Regions from separate parts of the Zoogloea sp. JDB1 genome, predicted to be linked through region 3. Evidence: predicted binding sites of a transcription regulator. Region 3 holds the regulator's gene; each other region holds the start of a gene.
The links. Region 3 encodes sigma-54, which starts transcription at its own class of promoters, with help from an activator protein. Its sites were predicted from a motif close to TGGCACGCTTNCTGCTNA; they were not measured.
Positions count from the first base shown of each region.

Region 1 (5,803 bases), 2.1 Mb from region 3:
CGTTCGGGTATTTCTCGGCCATCTTCAGCACGTGGGGGTCGAAGTAGCCGAAGGAGGTGGCGAAGATCAAGGTGGCCTTGTCCTGGTTGATCATGGCCTCCATGGTTTTCTGCACGGCCACCGTCTCCGGCACCTTCTCTTCCTCCACCACCTTCACGCCGGGCATCTTCTTCAGCACCGCCACCGCCTGGGCCTGGGCCTGGTTGTAGCCGAAGTCATCCCGCGGGCCGACGTAGATCACGCCGACCACCAGCTTGTCGGCCGCGCCGGCCAGGCCGATGCCGAAGGGCAAGGCACTGGCCGCGGCACCGGTGCCGAGGATGCGGAGGATGTCGCGACGGCCGGCGGAGAAACGGGTTTGAGACATGGTTGTTCTCTCTTTCGTTGGGGGTTCAGGACAAGGTCGGGTCGGAAAGCGGCGCCGCCGCGCGCTGATGCGCGCGCCAGCCACCGCTGGCGGAAATATCCTGGGCGCCGGCCAGGGCGGCACCCTCGCAGATGAAGCCCTTCACCTGCCGGCCGTCGGCGAGGATCAGCGTGCCGATGCCCAGCGGCGGCGGAATCTCGGCGACGAAGCTGCCGAACAGGCGCAGCGGCATCTCCCACACTTCCACCTCGATGGCGTACCCCTCGCCGCTCACCCGTTCGAGCCCGGGCTTGGGCGGCACGGTGCCGGGCAAGGCGTGCAGGCGGTAGAGCGGCGCGGTGCGCGTGGTCTCCACCAGCCGGGCGGCCCGTTCGAGGAGCTGCCAGTTGAGCGGCAGACCGCTCAGGTGGGCGCCGACCACGGCGACCTGCACGGTGGCCTCCCGCAGCGGCAGGGCCGGCAAGGGCTGCTCCTTGCGCGGCGGCGCCGCTTCGGTCAGGCCTAGTCGCCGATGCAGCACGCTTTCCCAACGGCGCCCGGTTTCTGCCAGCAAATGATCGGCGCCGGACGGGCCTATCAGGGTGACGCCCGCCGGCAGGCCATCACTGCGGAACGGGCCCGGCAAGGCCAACGCCGACAGGCCGAGGAGATTGACGAAATTGGTGTAGCGCCCCAGCCAGGCGTTGCGCTCGATGGGCTGCTGGTCGATCTCCCGCCGCGTGTAGTGGGTCGGCGTGGTCGGCACCAGCAGCACGTCCACCTGCTCGAAGACCTGATGGCAGGCCGGCGCCAGCGCTTCCAGCCGATAGCGACCGCGGAAAGCATCGGCGGCGGACTGGGTATCGGCGCGGCCGATGATCGACGCCACGATCGGGTCAAGGCTCGCATGTGGTGTGTCGAGAAAATCGCCCAGCGCAGCCCGTCGCTCGGCCACCCACGGCCCGTCGTAGAGCAGCGCCGCCACTGCGTGGAAAGGTTCCAGATCCACATCCACAAGGCTCACGCCGGGCAGGCCCTGCACCGCAGCAAGGGCCGCCTCGAAAGCCTTCCGGGCCTGCGCGTCGAGTTCCCCCTGCAGCCCGATTGGCACGCCAACCGCGATGCCGCGTGGCTTGAGCCCATGGGCGGGAACCGCCCCGTCCGCGGTGACCGCCAACACCTGCCAGGCATCCGCGACGGTGTGAGCGAAGATCGACACACAGTCCAGGCTGCGACAGGCCGGCACCACGCCGCCGGTACCGATCAGCCCCGGCGTCGGCTTGAGTCCGACCAGATTGCAGAAGCCCGCCGGCACCCGGCCCGACCCGGCCGTGTCCGTGCCGAGCGCGAAAGCCACGTGCCCGAGCGCAGTCGCCGCCGCCGAACCGGAGCTCGAACCGCCGGAGATGTAGTCCGGGTGGAAGGGATTGCACACTGCACCGTAGGGCGAGCGGGTGCCGACCAGGCCGGTGGCGAACTGGTCGAGGTTGGTCTTGCCCAGCGCGATGGCACCAGCCTCCTCCAGGCGCCGCACCGCGTCAGCCGAGCGCTCGGCCAGGTAAGCGAATTCGCGGCAGGCGGCGGTCGTCCTGAAGCCCGCCACGTCGATGTTGTCCTTCACTGCGAAGGGCACGCCGAGCAGCGGCCGGCGGGCCACCGCGGCCACCGGGTCGGCCAGCAGGCTGGCATCCATATCCGCCAACCGCTCGCGCAGATCGGCGTGGGACGCCACGCTGATCCACACGGCCGGATCGTCGGCGGCAGCGATCCGTGCCAGCAGCGCACGAACCAGGCCGCCTGGAAGGAAATGCCCGCTCCGGTAGCCTTCGAGCAGGGAATCGATCGTCAATACACGTGGCAGGCTGGCATTCACGGTAAGCACCCAAACTTGGATACAAGACAGAATCCAAGTTAGCAGCATGTATGCCAGTTAAATCACGGATCGCCTCTCCATAAGAATCATGAACTTACGAGCATGCGTGAAACGACATCTCATGCGGCAGCGCACCATCAACGGGAAATTCCCGGAGCGAGGCACGTTCCCGGTGCATTTCGGCAAACCGCCGGCCGCCGCAGTGCGCCGGACAGGCGTAACATTCGGCCCCCTGAATCCACCTGCCGCCACAGGAGCTCCCCATGCGCCGCCTGACCGCCACCAGCAGCCGTCGCGACCTCCTCGTCCTCGCCTTGCCGGCCGTCGCACTGGTCATCGCCGCCTTCGTACTGGCCTGGCAGTTCGTGCGGCCCGCGCCACCGAAGAAGATCGTCATCAGCACCGGCGCCGCTGGGGGCGCCTACCAGTTCTTCGGTGAACGCTACAAGGCCAAGCTGGCCCAGGAAGGCATCGAGGTGGAGCTGCGCCCCTCCACCGGCGCCGTCGAGAACCTGATGCGCCTGAAGACCGACGACAGCGTAGACGCGGGCTTCGTGCAGGGCGGCATCGCCAATGAACCGGAATCAGAGGATCTGGCGACTCTCGGCAGCATGTACCTGGAGCCGGTGTGGGTGTTCTACCGGGGCAGGGACGACTACGAGCGACTGACTCAACTGAAGGGCAAGAAGATCGCCGTCGGCGTACAGGGCAGCGGCGCCCAGCTCTTCGCGCTGCAACTCCTGTCCGCCAACGGCTTCGCCACCCACGACCCGACGCTGGTGGCCATTGGTGGCATGGAGGCGGTGGACGCCCTCAAGCGCGGCGACGTGGATGCTTTTTTCGTGGTCGGCGCGCCGCAGGCGCCGGTGGTGGAGGCCTTGCTCCACACGGAGGGCATCAAACTGCTCGATTTCGTCCAGGCGGAAGGCTACGTGCGCCACTTTCCGCACCTGTTGACGGTCACCCTGCCCCGCGGCGCCATCGACATTGCCAGCGACCGGCCGGCCAGGGACATCCACCTGCTCGCCGCCACCGCCAATCTGGTGGTCAAGGCCGACATCCATCCGGCCATCGTCACCCTGCTCCTCAAGCACGCCCGCGAGATCCACAGCGCGTCGGGCCTGCTGCAGGCGGCCGGCGCCTTCCCGGCGCCGCAGGATCACGCGCTGCCGCTGCACCCGTCGGCACGCCGTTTCTACGAGAGCGGCCCACCCTTCCTGCAGCGCTACCTGCCGTTCTGGCTGGCGGTGCTGATCGACCGCCTGACCGTCATGCTGCTGCCGCTGGTGGCGGTGGTGATTCCCCTCTCCAAGGTGCTGCCGGGTATCTACAACTGGCGCATCCGCTCCCGCATCTACCGCTGGTACGGCGAGCTGAAATACCTGGAGAACGAACTCGACCAGGCCCCCACCGCTACCCACAACGCGGACGCCATCGACGCCTTCATCCTGCGTGTCGACCGAATCGAGCAGCACGCGCTGCACCGCAAACTGCCCCTCGCCTTCAGCACCGAGCTGTACACCCTGCGCGAACACATCGCGCTGGTGCGTGGCCGTCTGCAACGCCTTGCGGAAACTGCCACAGGCTCGGGAAAGTCCAATTGATAAACTCGTCGTGCAGGCGGCCATCCGACCGCCGACACGACGCATATGAGCCACACCATGAGTCCCCATCTCGATCTCACCGCCCCCTACGCCCCGCTGGTCCACCGCATCGAAAAGGAAGCCACCGTCGAGAACGGCCAGATCCTGCGCATCGACCACTTCCTGAACCACCGCATCGAGCCGGCCTTCATCTTCGAACTGGCCCACGAACTGGCGCGGCGCCTGTCCTTCTTCCAGCCCAACGTGATCCTCACCGCCGAGGCGAGCGGCATCGCGCCGGCGCTGATCGTCGCGCAGACCCTCAGCGTGCCGCTGGTGTATGCCAAAAAGTATTCGCCGCAGGTTGAAGCGCCGGCGATCTCGCGGATCATCCCGTCGCCGACCAAGGGCGGCCACACCCGGCTGGTGATCTCCCAGCGCTACATCAAGGCCGGCCAGCGGGTCGTCATCGTGGACGACTTCCTCGCCAACGGCCGCACTGCCACCGCGCTGATCGACATGGTGCGGGAAGCCGGTGCCGAGGTGCTGGGCGCCGGCTTCGTGGTGGAAAAGCGCTTCAAGCAGGGCCGCGAGCACATCGAGGCGCTGGGCGTGCCGGTGTCGACGCTGGCCCAGGTGGAGCGCCTGGAGCACGGCCACGCCGTCCTGACGCAACCGGCAGAGTAAGTCCAGTTACTTGGACAGCGGATAGAACAGCTGCTCGTTGCCGATGCGATAGGCCGAGATCGCCCGCCGGCCGTCCGCCGACGTGAGCCAGGCGATGAACTGCTCGCCAGCTGCCTTCCTGACGTGCGGATGTCTGACGGGGTTCACCAGCATCACGCCATAGGGGTTGTAGAGCTTGGGATCGCCCGCGTACAGGATGGTCAGGTCCTGCCGGTTCTTGAAGCTGGCCCAGGTGCCCCGATCGGCCAGCGTGTAGGCGCCCATGCCGGCCGCCATGTTCAGCGTCGGCCCCATGCCGGAGCCAGCCTCCTTGTACCAGCCCTGCCCCTTCGGGTCGACGCCCGCCGACTGCCAGAAGCGCAGTTCGGCAGAATGGGTGCCGCTGCGGTCGCCGCGGGACACCCACAGACTGCCCTTGCGGGCGATGCGCGCAAAGGCGTCCGTCGCATCCTTCGCCCCTTTCACGCCCGCCACGTCGGCCACCGGGCCGACCAGCACGAAGTCGTTGTACATCACGTCTTTACGCTCGACGCCATAGCCGTCGGCGACGAATTTGTCCTCGGCGGGCCGGTCGTGCACCAGCACCACATCGGCGTCGCCGCGCCGGCCCACGTCCAACGCCTGGCCGGTGCCGAGGGCCACGACCTTCACGGCAATGCCGCTTTCCTTCTCGAAGATCGGCAGGATGAAATTGAACAGCCCCGACTGCTCGGTGGATGTGGTGGACGCCACCACGATGGTTTCGCCGGCCTGCGCCGCCGAAACCAGCGCCGCCAGGCCCAGCACAGCAGATCTGAGGAACTTCAAAACGCCATACGCCATGGTAGTTCTCCCTGGATGTAGAGCCGCGCGGCCTGGGAGGCCGGGCGGGCGAAGAAACGCTGGACCGGCGCGTGCTCGCAGACACGGCCGGCGTCCATGAACACCACGTCGTCGGCAAGCCGGGTGGCCTGGCCGAGGTTGTGGGTGGTCATCAGGATGCGCGTGCCCTCGGTACGGATCTCCCGCACGATGCGCTCGATGGCCTCCACCGAGGACGGATCAAGGCTGGCGGTCGGCTCGTCGAGGAGCAGCAGGCGCGGCCGCGTCACCCAGGCCCGCGCCAGTGCCAGGCGCTGACGCTCTCCGCCGGACAAGCCACGGGCGCCGTCGTCGGCGCGATGAGCGAGACCGACCCGTTCGAGCACCGCACGGGCCCTTTGCCGCCGCTCCGCCGCCGGCACACGCTGCGGGCGCAGCGCCAGCTCCACGTTGCCGAGCACCGAATCGCGCAGCATCTTCGGTTGCTGGAAAACCATCGCCACGCCGAACTCG
Region 1 covers NZ_CM161496.1:3,399,798-3,405,600, reverse strand. Annotated here, with positions in the region: gene AC1PPK_RS15365 (BMP family ABC transporter substrate-binding protein) at 1-367, opposite strand, end outside; gene atzF (allophanate hydrolase) at 393-2,219, opposite strand; gene AC1PPK_RS15355 (TAXI family TRAP transporter solute-binding subunit) at 2,483-3,823, shown strand; gene AC1PPK_RS15350 (xanthine phosphoribosyltransferase) at 3,881-4,489, shown strand; gene AC1PPK_RS15345 (ABC transporter substrate-binding protein) at 4,496-5,311, opposite strand; gene AC1PPK_RS15340 (ATP-binding cassette domain-containing protein) at 5,293-5,803, opposite strand, start outside.
Region 1: the regulator sigma-54 is predicted to act here: its motif matches at 2,258-2,275, upstream of atzF (allophanate hydrolase).

Region 2 (5,803 bases), 600 kb from region 3:
TCGATTCACGGCGGTAGCCGAGGCGCGGGCCGATCATGAAGGCACCGATCAGCGCGGCAATACCGGCGTTGATATGCACCACGGTGCCGCCAGCGAAGTCGAGGGCGCCCTTGTTGAACAGGAAACCACCCACTTCAGCCGCCTTCTCGGCCGCTTCGGCGGAGGTGAAGGCATCCGGGCCGGCCCAGTACCACACCATGTGGGCCATCGGGATATAGGAGAAGGTGAACCACAGCACCATGAAGGCCAGCACCGCGGTGAATTTGATGCGCTCGGCGAAGCCGCCGATGATCAGTGCCGGAGTGATCGCCGCGAAGGTCAGCTCGAAGGACGCGAAGATGTACTCCGGCAGCACGACGCCCTTGCTGAAGGTGGCTGCCACGGTGTCCGGCGTCACGCCCTTCATGAACAGCTTGTCGAAGCCGCCGATGAAGGCATTGCCGTCCGTGAAGGCCAGGCTGTAGCCGTAAACGGCCCACAGCACGCCGAGCAGGCAGAAGATCACCAGCGACTGCATCAGGATCGACAGCATGTTTTTCGAGCGGACCATGCCGCCGTAGAACAGGCCGAGGCCGGGGGCGGCCATCATCACCACCAGCAGCGTGGCGGTGATCAGCCAGGCGGTGTCGCCCTTGTTGGGCACGGGAGCGGCGGCGGCCGGGGCTGCCGGGGTTGCTGCGGCGGCCGTTGTGCTCGCTGCCGCCGGGGTGGTGGCTGCGTCGGTGGCGGCGCTGACGGTCGCCGCAGCGGCCGGCGTGTCGTCGGCCCAGCCGGGCATCGCGAAACAGAGGGCGAAAAGCAGGGTTGCCAGGGCAAGAATGCGTTTCATGGGAGCGCTCCTAAAGGGCTTCGAGACCGGCTTCGCCGGTGCGGATGCGGACGGCCTTCTCGAGGTCGAAGACGAAGATCTTTCCGTCGCCGATCTTGCCGGTGGCGGCGGCCTGCTCGATGGCGGCGATCGCGCTTTCCACCACGTCGTCGGGCACGGCGACCTCCACTTTCACCTTGGGAAGGAAGTCCACTACGTACTCGGCACCCCGGTACAGCTCGGTGTGCCCCTTCTGGCGGCCAAAGCCTTTCACGTCGGTGACGGTGACGCCGTTCACGCCGACGGCATTGAGGGCCAGGCGGACCTCGTCGAGCTTGAACGGCTTGATGATTGCGCTAATCCATTTCATTGGAACCTCCAAGGGAGGCCCGGCAACCGCGAGGAAGCCGGACGGGATGTGGGCGGGTTTTTCATAGGCGGTATTGCATGTAAAGAACAAAAGTTTCATGCAAAGAAAAGCACGAGCTATGCCAAGCCGCAATCCCTATAAATGAAGGGGTTTAACAAAATGAAAATAAAATTCATGCACTAAAACACGGCGCAGGGGTCAAAACTGCACCAAGTCGGGCAGCGGAAATGGAGAGGCAAAGCGTCGGGGAGGCGTCGGGAGAACGAGAGAAAAGTCGCGAACCGGCGTGAAAGACAGGTTGTATCCTGCTTGGTACGTAATACGGTAATACTGGTATGCCGTTTGCTTGTAGAAAACCGTATCTATGTTGAGGAGGGTTGCGACATGTTCTCTACACTCTGGCAGTACTGCCTGGCCCATCTGCGTGCCGGCCAGGCCTGGATCTCCGAGACAACCAGCAATTCCCGTTCGGCGCGCCTCGCGACGATGGGCCTGCAAGGCCCCACCGAGCAGGATGCGGGAGCCGACGGCCTGCACATGCAGCAGCTCGGGGGCTGGCGTTGAGAAGAGGGCACACCCGCCCGCATCCCGGCGTGTGAATGCACGCTGGGAGCGTGGCGAGTCGGTCTTGTTTCTCGGGTGCCGTCGCGGCAAAACATCTCGCTGTTGCCGGCAAATCCGACACCGAGGAGAGGGGGCGGTGCGATGTACGTAGCGTGATTTATTTCACGCACGGCTACGGAGGCTCAGGTCTTATTCTAGATTCCTATTCATGGTCAAATTCGACCGCGAGCGGGGATCCATCATGTCCTTGACTGCGCCTGGGCTCACTGACAGCGTTCCCGCTGATCCATCCGACGGCGGTGCCCTGTTCCTGTCGACGCTGACGGCCAGTCCGCGCGAAAAGCGTGTGGCGCTGACGGTCCTGGTGTTCTCCCTGCTGGTCTTTGCACTGCTCGCCCCGTATGCACGGGTGCCGTTGCTTCCGATCTGGGGCTTCATTCCGTGCTATGAGTCCTGGCTGGTGGCCACCGACCTGATCACCGCCGCGCTGCTGTTCAGCCAGTATCTTTCGTTCAATTCCCGCGCATTGTTCATGCTCGGCTGCGGCTATCTGTACGTGGCCTGCATGACCGTTGCCCATGCGCTGACTTTTCCGGGGTTGTTCACCTCCACCGGTTTGCTGGGTGCCGGCCCGCAGAGCACGGCCTGGCTGTACATGTTCTGGCACGGCGTCTTCCCGCTGTTCGTCGTCGCCTATGCGCGTTTCAAGGGGCGGGACTGCGTGTCTTCCGTGCTGCCGCGCCGTCCGCGTCTGCCGCTGCTGGCCGCCGGGGTCGGCATGGTGGCGCTGAGCGCCGGCTTCACCGCGCTGGCCACCGTCGGGCAGGACCTGCTGCCGGCGATCATGGACGGCAACCGCTACCGCTCGTCGATGTCGCTCGTGGTCGCCTCGACGTGGGCCAGCAGCCTGCTGGCGCTGGTTGTGCTGTGGTTCAGCCGGCCCCATACGGTGCTCGACCTGTGGCTGATGATCATGATTGGTGCATCCTTGATCGATATCGCGCTGTCGGCGATGCTCAACGGCGAGCGCTTCGATCTTGGGTTCTATGCCGGTCGTGTATACGGCCTGCTGGCGGCGAGCTTCGTGCTGCTGGTACTGTTGGTGGAAAGCGGCATCCTGTACCGCAAGCTGGTGCAGCTGACGGAGACCCTCAGGCGTCTGACCGCCCAGGACGCGCTGACCGGCATCGGCAACCGGCGGGCTTTCGACGGCTCCCTCGACCTGGAACTGCGCCGGGCGATGCGCAGCGGCCAGCCGCTGTCGGTGCTGATGATCGACGTGGATCACTTCAAGGACTTCAACGACCATTTCGGCCACGTGGAAGGCGACCGCTGTCTGCAGATGGTCGCCAGGACCCTCAACGTCGCGGCGGTCCGCGCCGCCGACATGGTGGCCCGCTACGGCGGCGAGGAGTTCGTGGCGCTGCTGCCCGGCACTGATGAAACCGCCGCCGCCCAGGTGGCCGAGCGCCTGCGCAGTGCGGTGGCCGCGCTGCGCATCGTGCACCGCGGCACGCTGGAAACCAGCCAGGTCACCGTCAGCATCGGCGTGGCCTGCCTGCGCCCAGCCTGGCCGGTAGAGAATCCGAAGCACTCGATGGGCGCGGTCGGTATCGATCTGGTGGAGTGCGCCGACCGGGCGCTGTATGCCGCCAAGGAGGCAGGCCGTAACCGGGTGGTCGTGGCGGCGGAGCCGCTGGTCGGCTGATGGGCCCTTACCTGGAGGCAGCGTCGCCGGGCAGGTGAGCGTGGCCGCTGTTGAACTCGATGCAGGCGCGTTCCTCGGCGTACTCGATGATCACGTCCTTGCCGGCGTGTTTGGCCTCGCGCACTGCGTACACCACCGGGCGCGGCTTGTCGGCCTCTGTGTATTTGCGGATCGGCACCGTCACCGTGAACGGGCGGGTCAGCACCGTCGGATCGGTGATGCGCGCCTCGTAGTTGTAGCGCTTGCCATTGGTGTCGAAGGTGTAGCGTTCTTCGATCTTCACGTTCTCGCTGACGAACTCGCCACTGCGCCCGAACTTGGACTTGCCGTTGTAGTTCGAGATGCTGACCACCAGCGTGTTGCCCTCCCAGCGGCCGCGGGAATCCCCATTCCACAGCTTGATGTTGTCGGCCAGCCGGGGCTTGTTGTCCAGGTGAATGATGCGGGTGCCCTGGTCGAACAGGAACACGACGTAGCCCGGATACTGGTAGATCTCGTGGCCGTGCATGTACAAGGCCTGCGGGATGCCCGGCGGCGCGCAGCGGGCCAGCGGGTCCACGTACTGGGGCTTTATCGGGTTGGAGTAATAGGTCTGGTACTCCTCGACCTTGGCCCGGGCCCAGGGCTGGTAGGGCACCTGGCCGTCGGGGGGCTCGCTGACCCGGCTCGGGGCGCGCTGCTCCCGCGGCGGCAGATTGCGCTGGCGCTCGCCGCTGGAGATGCCTTCCGGGTCGGTCAGGCTGAGGTAGCTGCCGAAGGCCGGTCCCCAGAAGCCGGTGACGTCGGGCTGGCCGTCGGGCAGGCGCGGGCCCTGCCAGGGTCCGGCGGGGATCTTTGGGATGCTCTTGTCTACCACCGGTGCCGTGGCGGCGGGCTGGGCCGGGGTAGTCTGGGCATTGGCCGCGCCGGCGGTAAGCAAGCCAGCTGAGGCCAGCAGCAGCGCGGCGCTGCGGTAGCGGGATCGGGGCGAGCTGCGGTTGGTCATGTTGGTGTTCATCGCAGGCGGTTTCCTTCCTCAGTTCTTGTCGCGCTTGGGCGGGTAGTACTGGTCGAAATCGAGGGTGAAGCGGTAGTCCTCAATCAGCTGGAAGTCCTTTTCCCGGTGGCGATGGAGGATCACGCCGAGGGTCCATGGGCGGCTGTAGACCTGCGGATCTTCGAGGGTCGCCTTGTACTCGATGGTGTTGGCGTCCAGGTAGGTCCACCGCTCCACCACGTGCAGGTCGCTGCTGTGGAAGTTGCCGGCCCGGTCGAGCCAGGTCTGGTCGGTGAAGCTGCGTGAGTCCACCACCAGCGTGTCGCCGTCCCAGCGGCCGCGGGAATCGCCGGACAACAGGTCGCCGATCACATCCGGATGCTCGGTCTGGTTGGTGTGGATGGTGCGGACCGTATGGCCGAACTGGAACACCAGCTTCAGGTCGCGCGGGCGCTGGAAGATCTGGAAGGGTTCCGGGTAGTAGATGCCGCGCGGCACGCCGAGGGTCCAGCCCTTGGTGCGCGGGTCGGCCGTCTCGCGGGCCTCGAAGTTCTTTTTCTTCTGGGCCAGGGCCTGGGGCAGGTAGGGGATGAACTTGCCCTCGACGACGCCGGCACCCGGCGGCGCGTCCTTGCGCGCGGCGTGGGGTTCGAGGTCGTCGTCGGCCGGCGTGAGGGTCTGCCAGATGCCGGAAAAGTCGGGCTTGCCATTGGGCAGGCGCGGGATCGCGTCGTGGGCGAAGGCCAGCTGGCTGGCCAGCAGCATCAGGCCGGCGGTCAACAGGCGGATGCCACGGGGCGGCCGCGCGGGGATCGGTGCGTCGGTCAAGACGTTTATCTCCTGTGGAACGGTGGGGCAGGGCGGCACGGGTCGCCGCGCATTTACCTGGTGATGGGGGCCGCTGTGCCGGCTAGCTCCGGCGGGCGCTTGTCGTTGGGATACCAGAAGACCCGGTGGCAGGCTTCGCAGGCCTGGTCGATAGAGCCACCGGCGACGGTGAGGCGCTCCACGCTACGCGCGTCGATGGCGGCCAGTGCCTCCTCGGCGGCCTGCTGCAGGTGGCGCGCGTGGGCGACGAAGCGTGGGCGCTCCTTGCCGATCAGTGTGCCGATCTCGTCGGGCTTGAGGATGCCGGCGACGTGGGCGTCTTCCAGCTGCTTGCCGGCATGGACTAGCGGGCGGCCCTCGACGGCGAGCAGGTTGGCGGCCTCGGCGAGCTGGATGGCCAGGTGGCGGACTGCGGTCCACTCCTCGTCGGTGCGCGGTTGCTTGTCCTCGACGCCCTTGGCGGTGACGGTGCTGGAGACGGACTCCCACAGCGCGTCGGCGCTGGGATCGACGATGGACTGCATGATTTCCTGGATCGACGCGGTCGGG
Region 2 covers NZ_CM161496.1:695,737-701,539, reverse strand. Annotated here, with positions in the region: gene AC1PPK_RS03095 (ammonium transporter) at 1-829, opposite strand, end outside; gene AC1PPK_RS03090 (P-II family nitrogen regulator) at 840-1,178, opposite strand; gene AC1PPK_RS03085 (hypothetical protein) at 1,563-1,742, shown strand; gene AC1PPK_RS03080 (sensor domain-containing diguanylate cyclase) at 1,984-3,450, shown strand; gene AC1PPK_RS03075 (hypothetical protein) at 3,458-4,447, opposite strand; gene AC1PPK_RS03070 (hypothetical protein) at 4,466-5,254, opposite strand; gene AC1PPK_RS03065 (hypothetical protein) at 5,308-5,803, opposite strand, start outside.
Region 2: the regulator sigma-54 is predicted to act here: its motif matches at 1,285-1,302, upstream of AC1PPK_RS03090 (P-II family nitrogen regulator).

Region 3 (5,803 bases):
TGCGGGTCGCCAGGCTGCCGCATATATGGCGCAGCCGGAGGCGCTCCAGATTGTCGTCAAACAGCCGGCTGACCGTCGTCTGACGCATGGCTGCCCCATTGGGCGAAAAGGGTATGGGCGGCCTGGGCATCGGGCGCGCTCATTAATTGTTCTCGGAAGCTGCGGTCGCTGAACATCTGAGCCAGTTCGGACAGCAGTTGGAGGTGGTGCTCGTTGGCCTGCTCGGGTACCAGCAGCACGAACAGCATCGATACGGGACGCCCGTCGGGGGCGTCGAAGGGAACCGGGTCGGCGAGGCGGATGAACGCACCCAGCGCCTCCTTGAGGCCCTTGATACGGCCGTGAGGAATGGCGATGCCCTGGCCGAGGCCGGTCGAGCCGAGCTTCTCGCGGGCAAACAGGCTGTCGAAGACGGTGCTGCGGCCGATGCCGTGGTTGTTCTCGAACAGCAGGCCGGCTTGCTCGAAAGCGCGCTTCTTGCTGCTCGCCTCGAGTCCGACGACTACATTGGTCGGCGGCAGAAGTTTGGCGATGAGGTTCATGCGAGGACTCTCCCGTGTGCGGAACGGGCCGACACAGGTTGCCGGTGAAAGGCGATTCAGGAAGATCCGGAGGCGGAGGCCGCCGGGGCCGTTGTGTCAATTGGGGCGCATTATAGCCACAACGGTCCCGGGGAAAAGGGTATTACTCGACGCCGGGAATCAGGACTCGGCGAGGTGCTGCTTCAGGGAGTCGTGACCGTGGTCGCTGGTCTTGTCCTTGTACTTCAGGACCTGACGATCAAGCTTGTCGATCAGCCCGTCGATGGCTGCGTACATGTCGGCATCTTCGTTCTCGACGTAGATGTCCTTGCCGCGCACGTGCACGGTGACTTCGGCCTTCTGACGCAGCTTTTCCACCGAGAGGATCACGCCGACGCTGGTGACGTTGTCGAAGTGACGGATCACGCGGTCCAGCTTGCTCGTGACGTACTCGCGGATGGCCGGCGTAACTTCGACGTGATGCCCCGTGATGTTGAGGTTCATGGTTGCTACCTTTCTGTCAGATGGTTTTGCGCAGACTGACCGGCGGAATATCGAGGGACTCGCGGTATTTTGCAATTGTCCGACGAGCCACGACGATACCCTGCTGGCCCAACAACTCGGCAATCTTGGCGTCGGACAAGGGTTTCTTCTTGTCTTCCGCTCCCACGAGCTGGCGAATCAGCGCCCGAATCGCCGTCGAGGAAGCAGCCCCACCGCTGTCGGTGGCAACGTGACTGCCGAAAAAATACTTGAACTCGAAAATGCCCCGCGGTGTGGCCATGTACTTTTGGGTGGTCACCCGCGAAACGGTGGATTCGTGTAGATCCAGTTGTTCGGCAATTTCCCGCAGGGTCAGCGGTCGCATTGCCACATCGCCATAATCGAAGAACTGGCGCTGGCGGTCAACGATCGCTTGCGAAACCCGCTGGATGGTGTCGAAACGCTGTTGCACGTTCTTGATCAGCCAGCGCGCCTCCTGCAGGTGGCTGGACAGGGAACCGCTGGCGCCACGGTTGTCGCGCAGGATCTGGGCATACAGCTGGTTGATGCGCAAACGCGGCATCGCATCTGGGTTGAGGCTGACGACCCAGTTGCTGCGCTGTTTGCGGACCACCACGTCGGGCACCACGTAGCGGGTGTCGGCCTGGGAGAACTGGGCACCGGGGCGCGGGTTGAGGCCGAGGATCAGGGCGTGGGCTTCGCGCAGGGTGTCGTCGCTGCAGCGCAGTGCGCGCTTGATCTTCAGGAAGTCGCGGGCGGCGAGCAGTTCGAGATGCTCGCTGACGATTGCGATGGCCAGTTCACGGGCCTCGCTGGGGGGCAGGGTGTGCAACTGCAGGGCCAGACACTGGCCCACGTCCTGGGCGCCGATGCCGGCCGGGTCCAGGCTCTGGATCTGGCGCAGGGCGATCTTGAGATCGTCCAGTTCGATTTCCAGTTCGGGGGGCAGCAGCGGCAGCAGATCGGCCAGATCCTGGCTGAGGTAGCCGTCGTCGTCGAGGGCCTCGATGAGGAAGCGCACCAGCGCCCGGTCCCGGTCGGACAGCGGCGTCAGCGCAACCTGGGCGTCCAGGTGGTCGCGCAGGGACGGCACGGCGGCCTGGAACTCCTGGAAGTCGGTCTCGTCATCGTCGTCGCGTTGCCCACCACTGCCCGCTGCAGCCCATTCACCGGCTTCGCCGCTGCTGTCGAAATCATGGTCCGGTTCGCGCTCGCGTTCCGACTCCCGGGATTGCTCCTGCTCGCGTTCGTGCGCGGCTTCGCTGCCTGCCGGCGCCACGGGGCCGGGGGCCTCGACGCGGCTCGAGCCAAGGTCGCCCTCGGGCTCTTCCCGCTCGAGCATGGGGTTTTCCAGGAGGATCTTCTCGATCTCCTGGTTGAGTTCGAGGGTCAACAACTGCAGCAGCTTGATGGACTGCTGCAGCTGAGGTGTCAGCGCGAGATGCTGGGAGAGTTTTAGCTGGAGGCTGGGCTTCATGAGTCGTATCGGGCCTCAGAGCCTGAAGTGCTCGCCGAGGTATACCTGGCGGACCTGTTCGTTGTGAACGATCTCGTCCGGGCGGCCACTGGCCAGCACCTCGCCGGCGTTGATGATGAAGGCACGGTCGCAGATGCCGAGGGTTTCACGGACGTTGTGGTCGGTGATCAACACACCGATCCCCTTGTCCTTCAGGAAGCGGATGATCTTCTGGATGTCGATGACGGCGATCGGGTCGACGCCGGCGAAGGGTTCGTCGAGCAGGATCAGGCGCGGGTCGGTGGCCAGGGCACGGGCGATCTCGCAGCGTCGGCGTTCGCCGCCGGACAGGGAGATGGCGGTGCTGTCGCGCAGGTGCTCGATGCCCAGCTCGTTCAGCAGCTCGTCAAGGCGGCTGGCGATCTGCGCCTTGGAGAGGCTCTGCAACTCGAGCACGGCCTGAATGTTCTCGGCCACCGTCAGCTTGCGGAAGACACTCATCTCCTGCGGCAGGTAGGACAGGCCCAGGCGTGCGCGCTGGTGGATCGGGCGATGGGTCAGCACCTCGTCGTCGAGGGTGATCTCGCCGCCGTCGGCGGCCACGAGACCGACGATCATGTAGAAGCAGGTGGTCTTGCCGGCGCCGTTGGGGCCGAGCAGACCGACGACCTCGCCGCTGCCGACGTTGAAGGAAACGTCGTGAACGACCGTGCGGGCCTTGTACTTCTTGCGTAGGTTGCTGACTTTAAGCAGGCTCATCGCCGGGGTGTTCTTTCAGGACTCTACGAATGATTTCGGTGGAAAAGCCGCGACCTTGAAGGAATCTCGCCTGCCGTGCCCATTCTCGCGCGTCTGCGGGTGGTGTGGTGAATTTTCGGCGGTGGATGTCGCGGGCACGTTCGAGTTCGCTTTCGCCGGTGTTTTCGTCGATCGCGTCGCCGATCAGTTCGGAGGATACGCCACGGCGGCTCAGTTCCAGTTTCAGGCGGGCGGCGCCGAAGCGGCTGGCCTTGGCGCGCACGTAGGCGTCGGCGAAACGGGCATCGGACAACAGGCCGAGGTCCACGAGGCGGTCGAGCTCGGCATCGACCTCCTCGGGGCTGCCGAGCGCGCCGAGCTTGCGCGCCAGCTCCGCGCGGGAGTGTTCCCGCTGGGCCAGGCAGCGCAGGGCGCGTTCATGCAGGCTTGCGACCATCGGCGTAGCGTTCTCGTCCGCGTCGTCAGGCCGCTGCAGCTGCCGCCGGCGGCAGCGCCGCCATCTCGGGCAGGCCGACGGCCACGCGGATCTTGTTCTCGATCTCGCGGGCGATGTGCGGGTTGGTCTTCAGGAACTCGCGGGCATTGTCCTTGCCTTGGCCGATCTTCTCGCCGTTGTAGGCGTACCAGGCGCCGGACTTGTCGATGAACTTGTGCTGGACGCCCAGATCGATGATCTCTCCTTCGCGGGAGGTGCCTTCGCCGTACAGGATGTCGAACAGGGTCTCGCGGAACGGCGGGGCGACTTTGTTCTTGACGACCTTGACCTTGGTTTCGGAGCCGATCACCTCGTCGTTCTTCTTGATGGTGCCGATGCGGCGGATGTCCATGCGCACCGAGGCATAGAACTTGAGCGCGTTGCCGCCGGTGGTGGTTTCCGGGCTGCCGAACATCACGCCGATCTTCATGCGGATCTGGTTGATGAAGATCACCAGGGTGTTGGTGCGCTTGATGTTGGCGGTGAGCTTGCGCAGGGCCTGGGACATCAGGCGGGCCTGCAGGCCGGGCAGCTGGTCGCCCATCTCGCCTTCGATTTCGGCCTTCGGGGTGAGGGCGGCGACGGAGTCGATGACGACCACGTCCACGCCGCCGGACCGCACCAGCATGTCGGCGATCTCGAGGGCTTGTTCGCCGGTGTCCGGCTGGGAGATCAGCAGGTCGCCGATGTTCACGCCGAGCTTCTGGGCGTAGGTGACGTCCAGCGCGTGTTCGGCGTCGATGAAGGCGGCGGTGCCGCCGAGCTTCTGCATCTCGGCTACGACCTGGAGGGTCAGCGTGGTCTTGCCGGAGGATTCGGGACCATAGATTTCGACAACCCGGCCACGGGGCAGGCCGCCGATGCCGAGGGCGATGTCGAGGCCCAGGGAGCCGGTGGACACGGTCTGGATGTCGCTTTCGACCTCGCCGTCACCGAGGCGCATGATCGAGCCTTTGCCGAATTGCTTTTCGATCTGCGAAAGAGCAGCGGCGAGAGCCTTGGCCTTGTTGTCATCCATTTGTCTTGATCCTTGTGATAAGGGTTTTGGAGATTATGGCACAGAGTTTGCGTAGGAGTGGACGCAGGTGCCGCAGCAAATTTTCGCCACGAGGTATGTGGCGATGCTGGTATTTTATACAGTCATTGGCGGGCGTCCAGCGAAATTGCTGAGCATTATTGCAATCAGCATGCCAGGCGACTTTTCTTGATGCCGCGCGCGCCGGCGTCAGAGATCTTCAGCGGTAGCGGCGGAGCAGTTCTTCGAGGGCAAAGACGACGGCCTGGCGGCGCACAGCCTCCCGGTCGCCGTCGAAGTGGCAGGTGGCGGTCTGGGCCGCCTCGCCGCTGCGGATCCAGCCGAAGCAGACGGTGCCGACGGGTTTTTCCGGGGAGCCGCCAGTGGGGCCGGCGATGCCCGAGATTGACAGGGCCAGGTCGGCCTCGGCGCGTTCCAGCGTGCCGCTGGCCATTGCCGCGGTGGTTTGTTCGCTGACCGCGCCGTAACGCGCCAGCGTCATCGGCGAGACGCCGAGCAGTGCGCACTTGGCGTCGTTGGAGTAGGTGATGAAGCCGCAGTCGAACCAGGCCGAACTACCGGCCGTGGCGGTGACCACTTCGGCGACCCAGCCGCCGGTGCACGATTCGGCGCTGGCGAGCCGCCAGCCCTTGGCCTGCAGATGCTCGCCGACGAGGCGGGACAGGGTTTCCAGTTGAGCGTCCATCAGCCGGTGATTCTCATCAGGATGGCCAGCACCAGCAGGGAATAGCCGGCGGCCAGCAGGTCGTCGAGCATCACGCCGAAGCCGCCACGGGTGCGTTCGTCCACCCAGCGGATCGGTGGCGGTTTGACGATGTCGAAAAAGCGGAAGGTCACGAAGGCGGCGGCCTGCCAGGCCAGCGTGGTCGGGGTCAGCCACAGCACCAGCCAGATCGCGACGATCTCGTCCCATACGATGCTGCCGTGGTCGGCCACGCCGAGGGCCCGGCCGGTGCGTTCGCAGGCCAGCACGCCGAACAGGAAACAGGCCACCAGCAGCGCGGCGAACATCGGGTCGGACAGCGGCGCCGACACGAAGGGGAACAGCGCCC
Region 3 covers NZ_CM161496.1:1,297,984-1,303,786, forward strand. Annotated here, with positions in the region: gene hprK (HPr(Ser) kinase/phosphatase) at 1-88, opposite strand, end outside; gene ptsN (PTS IIA-like nitrogen regulatory protein PtsN) at 57-542, opposite strand; gene hpf (ribosome hibernation-promoting factor, HPF/YfiA family) at 702-1,025, opposite strand; gene AC1PPK_RS05700 (RNA polymerase factor sigma-54) at 1,042-2,502, opposite strand; gene lptB (LPS export ABC transporter ATP-binding protein) at 2,518-3,240, opposite strand; gene recX (recombination regulator RecX) at 3,227-3,676, opposite strand; gene recA (recombinase RecA) at 3,702-4,733, opposite strand; gene pncC (nicotinamide-nucleotide amidase) at 4,951-5,436, opposite strand; gene AC1PPK_RS05725 (phosphatidylglycerophosphatase A family protein) at 5,436-5,803, opposite strand, start outside.